3 regions of the Kribbella sp. NPDC049227 genome follow, and region 3 is predicted to be linked to each of the others. Evidence: riboswitches for the same ligand, from Rfam matches in the RefSeq annotation. Region 3 holds a riboswitch; each other region holds the start of a gene.
The links. Region 3 has a riboswitch for ZMP and ZTP ahead of ACGFH6_RS17595 (glycine hydroxymethyltransferase). Riboswitches for the same ligand answer to the same signal wherever they lie in the genome.
Positions count from the first base shown of each region.

Region 1: it holds a riboswitch for ZMP and ZTP, as region 3 does, so the genes downstream of both, ACGFH6_RS42945 (5-aminoimidazole-4-carboxamide ribonucleotide transformylase) here and ACGFH6_RS17595 (glycine hydroxymethyltransferase) in region 3, are expected to answer to the same signal.
Region 2: it holds a riboswitch for ZMP and ZTP, as region 3 does, so the genes downstream of both, ACGFH6_RS28920 (bifunctional 5,10-methylenetetrahydrofolate dehydrogenase/5,10-methenyltetrahydrofolate cyclohydrolase) here and ACGFH6_RS17595 (glycine hydroxymethyltransferase) in region 3, are expected to answer to the same signal.

Region 1 covers NZ_JBICST010000012.1:99,791-103,056, forward strand. The annotation lists gene ACGFH6_RS42940 (MMPL family transporter) at 1-611, shown strand, start outside; gene ACGFH6_RS42945 (5-aminoimidazole-4-carboxamide ribonucleotide transformylase) at 617-1,528, opposite strand; ZMP/ZTP riboswitch at 1,556-1,640, opposite strand; gene ACGFH6_RS42950 (hypothetical protein) at 1,679-2,668, shown strand; gene ilvD (dihydroxy-acid dehydratase) at 2,731-3,266, shown strand, end outside.
Region 2 covers NZ_JBICST010000006.1:606,474-609,739, forward strand. The annotation lists gene ACGFH6_RS28910 (helix-turn-helix domain-containing protein) at 1-219, opposite strand, end outside; gene ACGFH6_RS28915 (phytanoyl-CoA dioxygenase family protein) at 320-1,195, shown strand; gene ACGFH6_RS28920 (bifunctional 5,10-methylenetetrahydrofolate dehydrogenase/5,10-methenyltetrahydrofolate cyclohydrolase) at 1,192-2,034, opposite strand; ZMP/ZTP riboswitch at 2,065-2,154, opposite strand; gene ACGFH6_RS28925 (beta-N-acetylglucosaminidase domain-containing protein) at 2,155-3,266, opposite strand, start outside.
Region 3 covers NZ_JBICST010000003.1:1,126,951-1,130,216, forward strand. The annotation lists gene ACGFH6_RS17595 (glycine hydroxymethyltransferase) at 1-1,218, opposite strand, end outside; ZMP/ZTP riboswitch at 1,247-1,328, opposite strand; gene ACGFH6_RS17600 (acyl-CoA dehydrogenase family protein) at 1,355-2,980, opposite strand; gene ACGFH6_RS17605 (YhjD/YihY/BrkB family envelope integrity protein) at 2,999-3,266, shown strand, end outside.

The DNA.
Region 1 (3,266 bases), on a different contig from region 3:
TGCTGCTGGCGTTCCTGCTGCTCACGGTCGCGTTCCGATCGCTCCTGATCGGGATCAAGGCCGCGATCCTCAACCTGCTGTCGGTCGGAGCGGCGTACGGCGTGATCGTCGCGGTGTTCCAGTGGGGCTGGGGATCCTCGTTGGTCGGGATCGACGAGAAGGTGCCGATCCCGTCGTTCGTGCCGATGCTGATGTTCGCGATCGTGTTCGGGTTGTCGATGGACTACGAGGTCTTCCTGCTGTCCCGGGTGCACGAGGCGTGGATCGCGACCAAGGACAGCCATCGCGCCGTGGCGATCGGAATCGGCGCGACGGCCCGGGTCATCACCACCGCGGCCGCGATCATGATCGTGGTCTTCCTCAGCTTCGTCCTCGACGACGACCCGACGGTCAAGATGCTCGCGGTCGGCATGGCGGTCGCCGTACTCATCGACGCCAGCATCGTCCGGATGGTCCTGGTCCCGTCCGTCATGACGCTCCTCGGCGACCGCGCCTGGTGGCTGCCCCGATGGCTCGACCGCATCGTCCCCGACATCCAGCTGGAAGGCGGCCCGCCCGCCCCACCCCCGCCAACCCCCCAAGAAACCCCCAAGGTCGAACCGGTCTCCTGACCTGCTCAATGGCGGAAGAGGCGTACGCCCGTTCGTGACAGCGTGATTCCGCGGGCGGCGCACGCCTCGGCGACCTCGTCGGAGCGGATCGAGCCGCCGGGTTCGGCGATGTGGGCCACGCCGTGGCGGTGGGCTTCGTCGATGTTGTCGACGAAGGGGATGGCGCCGTCGGAGACCATCGCGACACCGATCAGCTGCTCGGACGAGCGGCGGGACCACCACTCGTCTGCTTTCTCGCCGGCCAGGCGGACGCAGTCGACTCGTGACTGCTGGCCGGCGCCGATGCCGATCGTCGTACCGTCCTTCACCATCGCGACCGTGTTCGACTGCGTGTACCGCGCCACGATCATCCCGAGCAACAGATCGCGGGCCGCGGCATCCGGCACGCCCGGATCCAGCAGCTCACGAGTCAACGGCAGATCGTCCCGCTGCTGCGTCAGCCGCAGCCCGTACACCTCGCGCACCTCGTGTTCCGGCGGCTCGAAGGACGCATCGGCTTCGAGAACGAGAAAGGTCCCGCGCTTCTTCCCAGCCAACACTCCGACGACGCCCTCGTCGTACCCGGGCGCAATGATCCCGTCGCTCACGACCCGCTTGAGCACACCCGCAAGCTCGGCATCGACCGGATGCGACACGGCAACGAAATCGCCGTACGACGACTTCGGATCGGCATCACGGGCACGCACATACGCGGCGCTCACCGACTCCGCCAGCGCAGCACCGGCAGGGGAGACGTGCTTGTACGACGCCGCAGCGACCATCCCGAACATCCCGGCCGCCTCTCGCACGAGCTGCCAACCGGTGAGCGCATCCAGGACGTTGATGTACGACGGACTCCCGCTGACGACCGTGAACGGCGCCCGACCCGACACCGGCGTCATCGTGGCGGACTGGTGGGGGTTCATGCCATAACGCATCCAGCGACCTCCGAGATCGAAACACATCGGAGGCGCCCAGGCGGACGACGCCTTGCTTGCCGGCCGACCGCTCCCCGGTGGTACTCCACCCTCGCCAGTCGCGGTCGTTCGGCAGTCTATTCGAGCAACCCGCACACGTACGATCCGAGGATGGGGATCTTCTCTCGGAGGGCGGTGGATGTCTCCAGGCTTCGGCTCGATCAGGCCTGGGCCGATCCCGAGCTCGATCGGGCGTATGCCGCTGTGCGTGCGGGGGATCTGTCGACGGGGATGGCGTTGCTGAAGGCGACGCCGATGAATACCGGGCTGCGGTCGGTGCGGGTGGTGGGCCTGGGGCAGGCGGCGGTCGGGCACAGTCGGCAGTTGGAGTTGCGGCTGGAGGCGTTGCCCAGGGATCCGGATCTGCTCCTGTGGCTTGGGCAGACGTTGGTGTTCGAGGCCTGGGAAGTGCGGAGCGAGAGTCTCGCGAAGTACGTCTCCGAGCAGCAGTTCGCGTCGTTCCACGACGTCCTCGGGACCGCGGGCGCAGTACTGAATCATGCGATCGATACGGCGCCCGGCGATGCGGCCCCGTGGGAGGTGCTGCAGTGGGTCACGGTCGGACTGCAGTCGTCGATGGAAGTGAAGGACGAGGTCTTTCGGTCCGCGGTGGAGCGCCATCCCGAGAGCTATGCCGCGCACAGCGGACGGGTGCAGGTGCTCGCCCCGAAGTGGTCCGGCCTGGAGCTCGCCGAGCTCGTGCACTTCGGTCATCAGGTGGTGGCGAACGCACAGCCGGGTAGCGCGCTCTGCGCCGTCGCCGCACAGGTGATCAACGAGGTGTGGGTCGACGTACTCGGCGACAGCGAGCTCTCCCGGCTGCAGCGCGGCGCCCGCCTGACCCGCGAGATCTCGAACCGGCGGGAGGAACTGCTGGCCGCGAGGGACAAGTGGTGGACCCCCGGACGCGATCAACAGCCGGAGGACATCTCCGCCCACGGCGCGATGGCGTTCGCGTTGAAGGCGGTCGGCGCGAAGGCCGCGGCGATGGAGCACGCCGCACTGACGACAGGCCGGATCGAGAGCCTGCCCTGGGGCTATACCAACGACCCCGACCCCCTCACCGCCTTCGCGACGGCGGTGGCACACCAGATGTCCTGACCCAACCAACGGTGCAGAGCCGTAACGGCGGTGTTCGTTGACCAAGGAATAGAGTGAGCCGCATGGTCGATGTGAAGCCACGGAGCCGGACGGTGACCGACGGGCTGGAGGCGACCGCATCGCGCGGGATGCTTCGCGCGGTCGGGATGGGTGACGACGACTGGGCCAAGCCACAGGTCGGAGTCGCGTCGAGCTGGAACGAGATCACCCCGTGCAACCTGTCCCTGGACCGGCTCGCGAAGGCGGTCAAGGAAGGCGTGCACGCGGCCGGCGGCTATCCGCTGGAGTTCGGCACGATCAGCGTGTCCGACGGCATCTCGATGGGCCACGTCGGCATGCACTACTCGCTCGTCAGCCGCGAGATCATCGCCGACTCGGTCGAGACCGTGATGGAGGCCGAGCGGCTGGACGGCTCGGTGCTGCTGGCCGGCTGCGACAAGTCGCTGCCCGGCATGCTGATGGCCGCGGCCCGGCTCGACCTGGCCTCGGTCTTCCTGTACGCCGGTTCGATCATGCCCGGCAGGCTCGGCGACAAGGACGTCACGATCATCGACGCGTTCGAGGCGGTCGGTGCCTGCCTGCGTGGCCTGATCACGCA
Region 2 (3,266 bases), on a different contig from region 3:
CCGGGCCAACGCCACCGTTCCGGGGCGCAACTCCTCCTCCACCGTCGCTTGGTGGACCCCGGCGTCGTCGTACAGCTCGGTCCGCCAGAGCGCCGAACCGTGCAGAAGCCAGAGCAGTTCGAAGTTCGGCAACCAGCGCGGACCGTACGTCGCCCCGGGCGCATAGTCCGCGACCTGGACCACGGAGTTCACGCTGATCACCGGTGGTCGCGATGTCACGAACAGATAGTAGAGCGCGCGCCGGCGACATTGGCCGGCCCACCGTGCTCTGAGACTGTGAAGCCGGTCATCGCCAACCCCAGGCCGGATGGAGCGCCAGATGCAGCCTGTCACCGCCGTACGCCGGTTCACCGAGGTCACCGACGAGTTGATCGGGTCGTTCCAGCGCGACGGCTTCGTCGTCCTCGACCAGGCCCTTCCACCCGACCAGGTCGCCGCGCTCCACACAGCGGCCGAGCGCCTGTGCCGCGGTGACCTCGGGGCCGTCGAAGGCAGCCCGAGCACGGAGCCGGGTGACGATGTCGTGCGCAAGTACCTGTGCATTCACCAGCCCCACAAGGTGTCCGACGTGGCCCTGGCCGCGTTGCACGCACCGCGCGTGGTGACGGCACTGACCGCGCTGATCGGGCCGAACGTGAAGGCGATGCAGTCGATGCTGTTCATCAAGTCCGAAGGCAAGCCGGGCCAGGCCTGGCACCAGGACGAATTCTTCATCCCGACCAGGGACCGCTCGCTGACCGCGGTGTGGATCGCGCTCGACGACGCCACCGTGGAGAACGGCTGCCTGTGGGTGCTGCCGGGCTCGCACCGCCGCGGCGTCATCTATCCCGATCGCGAGCAGGACGATCTCCGCTTCGACTGCACGGTGGAGTTGTTCGACTTCCCCTACACCGACGACGACGCCGTACCGGTCGAGGTGCCGGCGGGTTCGGCGGTGATCTTCAACGGCTACCTGCTGCACCGATCACTACCGAACACCACCCGGCGCGGACTCCGCCGGGCCCTCGCCAACCACTACATGAGCGCGGAGTCGCTGCTCCCCTGGCAGTCCGTGCCGTCGGGAGTCCATGTCGGCAAGCACGACTACCGCGACATCGTGATGGTGGCCGGGACCGACCCGTACGCCTACAAGGGCATCGACGACATCGCCCGCCCGCACTCGCGCGCCGACAAGGACGGCGGCTGCGACCGCTAGGAGGTCTGCGCCTCGGCGGCGTCGACGGCCTGCTCCAGAAGAAGGGCGATCGTCATCGGACCGACCCCGCCCGGGACCGGTGTGATCAGGCTCGCCACCTCGGCCGCGGCGGCGAAGTCGACGTCCCCGACGTTGCCCTCGTTGTAGCCCGCGTCGACGACGACCGCGCCGGGCTTGAGCCAGTCGCCCTGGACGAAGTTCGGCCGGCCGACCGCGGCCACCACGATGTCCGCGGTCCGGACGATCGCGGGCAGGTCGGTGGTCCGGGAGTGCGTGTAGGTCACGGTCGCGTTCGATGCCAGCAGCAACATCCCGGCCGGCTTGCCGAGAATCGGGCTGCGGCCGATCACCACCGCGTGCGCTCCAGCGATCGGTACGTCGTACGCCTCCAGCAGGCGCATGATCCCGCCGGGCGTCGCGGACCGGAAGCCGGGCTCACCGAACGCCATCGCACCGAACGACCGCGTGGTCACACCGTCGACGTCCTTGGCCGGGTCGATCGCCTCGAACGCGGCCCGCTCGTCGATCTGCGCGGGCACCGGGTGCTGCAGCAGGATCCCGTGCACCGCCGGGTCCTGGGACAGCTTCGTCAGCTCCGCGACCAGTTCCTCGGTCGTCGTCTCCGCGGGCAGTACGACGCTCCGCGACCCGATGCCGGCCTTCTTCGACCGGTTCTGCTTCATCCGCACGTACGTCGCGGACGCGGGATCGTCACCGACCAGCACGGTGGCCAGACACGGCTGGACCCCGGTCCGCTCCTGCAGTGCACGGGCCCGGTCGGCCGCCTTCGCCACCATCTCGGCGGCGAGGTCGGTACCGGTCATCAGAGTGGCAGTCATGGCGCGCGCTCCCTTGGGCGTCGACATCAGGTCAAGTGCCCAGGCGCGCGGCTCGGCCGGATCCTCCGGCGGACCGTTCCCCGGTGGTCGTCCACCTCAGCGCCAGTCGCGGTCCACCGCTCAGGATACCCGGCCACCCTCCGTCGCCTCGGTCAGGAAGGTCTCGATGACAGGGTCACCGAGTTGGGGATGGGTCTTGGAGTGTGGGAGGCGGGTGTCGCGGATCGTCTTGGCCTGGGTGACCAGGTGGTCGATCTGGTCCCGGGTCGTGGCGGCGTCCGAGCTGTTGCCTTCGGCCACTGCTTCGAGGTGCCGGAGGGACTCGCGCAACGCTTGCGCCCAGAGGAAGGTCGCATCGAGCCAGGCGCCGGCCTCGTCGGCGAACGACGGGTCGGACACACCGGCGCGGATCCGGGCCGGAGCGTTCTCGATCGCCTCGAGATACGGCTCGAGCTGCGCGATGGCCCCGGCCAGGTCGCCTGCCTTCCAGGTCTTCCAGAACGCGGCCGTCTGCGCGGCCAGGACCGGCGCGTTCACCAGATGCAGCCGGCCGTCGTAGGTGGTGAGGTCGGTGAAGACCTCCAGCGCCGCGATCGTCTCGGCGTCTCCCCCGGCCCGCTCGGCGAGCGCGCGGTGCCACGAGGCCTGCTCGTCGTACGTCGCCGGGTTCCAGCCGAACTCGGCGAACGAGTAGAGCGCGATCTTGCTGGCCCCGGCCTGGTTCATCGGGTTCGAGATCACGCCGACGACCTGGTCGGCGAGGCCGGGCTCGCGCCCGCTGTAGGCCGCGAGCAGGATCCGGGCGGCCGCGTAGTCGTTGACCGGGTAGTTGTCCCAGATCAGGATGTCGTGCCCGAACACGGCCTTCGCCTCGGCCGCTTGTGCGCTCGTGATCGTCTCCGGTACGACGCCGATCCCGGTCCAGTGGACGATCACGGCGCTGTCGAGCTGCTCCCGCAGCGCCTGCTTGTACGGCGTCTCGTCGACGTTGTAGTACTCGGTCGGGACCATCTGCAGCGGGGCGAGGTCCGGCTTGGTCGCGACCCACTCGCGCTGGATCCGGTTCAGCAACTCGCTCTGCGCACGCCCGGCCCCGCCACCGCCGGCGCCGTACTTCTCCTCGTCCTCGGCGCTGTGCCACTTCTCGTACTCGATGTCGTCCAGGGCCACGTTGAACGCGCGCGCACCCAGTGCGTACAGGGCCTCGAACTTGGCGATCAGCGCCTGGAAGT
Region 3 (3,266 bases):
GACGCCCGACGTGTACCACGCGCCGTTCGGGTCGCGCGGTACGGCGTTCCGGTTGGTCACGATGCCCGCGTCGAGCAGCGCCGACTCGGCCTGCCGCCCGGTGATCCCGTACGACGAGACGTCGAGCAGGGCCAGGTGGTTCTCGGTGCCATCGGTGACGAGCTTGACGCCACGCTTCATCAGGCCCTCCGCGAGCACGACCGCGTTGTCGGCGACGGCCTGGGCGTACTCCTGGAACGACGGCTGCCGGGCCTCTGCCAGCGCGACCGCCTTCGCCGCCATCGTCTGGCCGAGCGGGCCACCCAGAACCATCGGGCAGCCGCGGTCGACGGCGTCGGCGTACTCCGGCTGGCACAGCACCATGCCGCCGCGCGGGCCGCGCAGCGACTTGTGCGTGGTCGTGGTGGTGACGTGCGCATGCGGGATCGGGTCGAAGTCGTCGGTGAAGACCTTGCCGGCGACCAGACCGGCGAAGTGCGCCATGTCGACCATCAGCGTCGCGCCGACCTCGTCGGCGATCTCGCGCATCTTCGCGAAGTTCACCTTCCGCGGGTACGCCGAGTAGCCGGCGATCAGGATCAGCGGCTTGAACTCCCGCGCCGTGCGGGCGACCTCGTCGTAGTCGAGCAGCCCGGTCTCCGGATCGGTGCCGTAGGAGCTCTGGTGGAACATCTTGCCGGAGATGTTCGGCCGGAAGCCGTGGGTCAGGTGGCCGCCGGCGTCCAGCGACATGCCGAGCATCTTCTGGTCACCGAACGCCCGGCGCAGCTTGGACCAGTCCTCCTCGGACAGGTCGTTGACGTGCTTCGCGCCCGCCTCGGCCAGCGCCGGGGACTCGATCCGCTGGGCCAGGATCGCCCAGAAGGCGACCAGGTTCGCGTCGATGCCGGAGTGCGGCTGGACGTAGGCATGCGGGGCGTTGAACAGCGCCGTGGCGTGGTCGGCCGCGGCCTGCTCGACGGTGTCGATGTTCTGGCAGCCGGCGTAGAAGCGGTGCCCGATGGTGCCCTCGGCGTACTTGTCCGAGAGCCAGTTGCCCATCGTCAGCAAGGTGGCGGGGGAGGCGTAGTTCTCGCTCGCGATCAGCTTCAGCGAGGAACGCTGGTCGGCCAGTTCGGCCTTGATCGCGCCGGCGACGGTGGGTTCCACCGCGGCGATCACCTGGAGCGCGTTGTTGTACGCGGCCGACGCGGCCGCTGCGTCGAAGGGTTGAGTCATCGTTGTCTCTCCTGCGGTTGCAGTGGGTCGTGGGCACCCAGGCGCACGGTGCCGACGGTCTTCGCTCCCCGGTGGTTCTCCACCTCAGCGCGCCAGTCGCGACGCGGCCACCCTACCGTGCGGCCGCCGCTCGGAGTCAGAGGCTGCGGTCGGTGATCAGGCCGAACGGCGTGGTCCGCGGGAGGGTGCCGAAGACGCCGCCCCAGTCGTTCGCCAGCCGGGACGCGACGAAGGCGTCCGCGACCGCGGGAGTCGAGTGCCGGACGAGCAGGGACGCCTGCAGGCACAGCGCCATCCGCGCGGCCAGCCGACGGGCTCCCGCCTCCGCGCCCTCGACGTCAGCAAGCGCTTGCAGTACGTCGTTCACCGCGGTGTCCAGGCGCTCGTCCGCACCCCGCGCCGCGCCGACTTCCAGCAACCACGCCTCGAGCGACTCGGGCCGTCTGAGGGCTCGCAGTACGTCGAGGGCGTTGACGTTCCCCGACCCTTCCCAGATCGAGTTCAGCGGGGACTCCCGGAACAGCAGAGGCATCCCGGACTCCTCGACGAACCCGTTCCCGCCGAGACACTCAAGGGCCTCGGCGGCCATGAACGGCGTCCGCTTGCTCACCCAGAACTTTGCCAGCGGCAGCCCGATCCGCCGGAACGCGGCCTCCTGCTCGTTGCCGCCGGCCGACGCGTCGACGGCCGCCGCAAGCCGCATCGCGAGCGCTGTCGCAGCCTCACTCTCCAGCGCCAGGTCGGCCAGCACGTTCTGCATCGCGGGCTTGTCGGCGAGCAGGTCACCGAACGCCGAACGGTGGCGGGTGTGCCAGAGCGCCTCCACCAGCGCGCGCCGCTGCAGAGCGGCCGAGCCGAGGACGCAGTCCAGCCGGGTCGCGGCCACCATCTCGATGATCGTGCGGACCCCGGCGCCCTCGTCGCCGAGGCGGTAGCCGACCGTGCCGTGGAACTCGACCTCGCTGGACGCGTTCGACCGGTTCCCGAGCTTGTCCTTCAGCCGCTGCAGGGCAAACGCGTTCCGGTTGCCGTCGGCAAGCACGCGCGGGACGACGAAGCAGCTCAGTCCGTCCGGCGCCTGCGCCAGTACCAGGAAGACGTCGACCTGTGGCGCCGAGCAGAACCACTTGTGCCCGTTCAGCTGGTACTCACCGTCGTCACCGGCCGGCGTCGCGGTGGTCAGGTTCGCCCGGACGTCCGAGCCGCCCTGCTTCTCGGTCATCCCCATCCCCGCGAGTACGCCGGTCTTGGTGGCCGCAGGCAACCGGCGTACGTCGTACTGGCGCGAAGCCAGCTGTGGGACCCACTCCTTGGCGAGCCGTTCGTCGGCCCTGAGAGCGGGGACGGCGGCGTACGTCATCGAGATCGGGCAGCCGTGGCCGGGCTCGACCTGGGACCAGACGTAGAAGCCGGCCGCGCGGGTCAGGTGTGGGGAGGGCTGGTCGCTCATCCACGGCGCGGCCTGCAGCCCGAAGTCGACGGCGCGCTCCATCAGCCAGTGCCAGGAGGGATGGAACTCGACCTCGTCGATCCGGTTCCCGTACCGGTCGTGCGTGCGCAGGACCGGTGGGTTCTGGTTCGCCGGGAGTGCCTGGGCGAGGGCCTCTTCGGAGCCCGCGAGCTCGCCGATCCGGGTCAGTCCGGGATCGTCCGCGAGGTCGGCGTACGGACGCAGAGCGTCACCGAGGGCCGTGTCCCGGGTGAAGAAGTTCACCCCCTGGAGTGGGGGAGCCTGATTCGTTACCGCGAATGGGTCCGCCATGTCAGTACGGTAAGCGGTATGGCACGTTCAGGGGCAAGACCCGCGGGTGGGAGCTCCCTCTCATTGGCATGGGTCCGCAAGATCCCCGCGACGACCTGGAAGCTGCTCACCCAGACTGTCGGTGTCTGTCTGCGCTACCGGGTCACCGGTCTCGCGGCCGAGGGGGCGTTCTTCGCGATCCTCTCGCTGCCGCCGCTGATTTTCGGGCTGGCCGGAAGTCTGGGTTACATCGCCAGCAAGTACTTCGAGGTCGAAACGATCGACGACATCAAGGCGCAGATCGTCG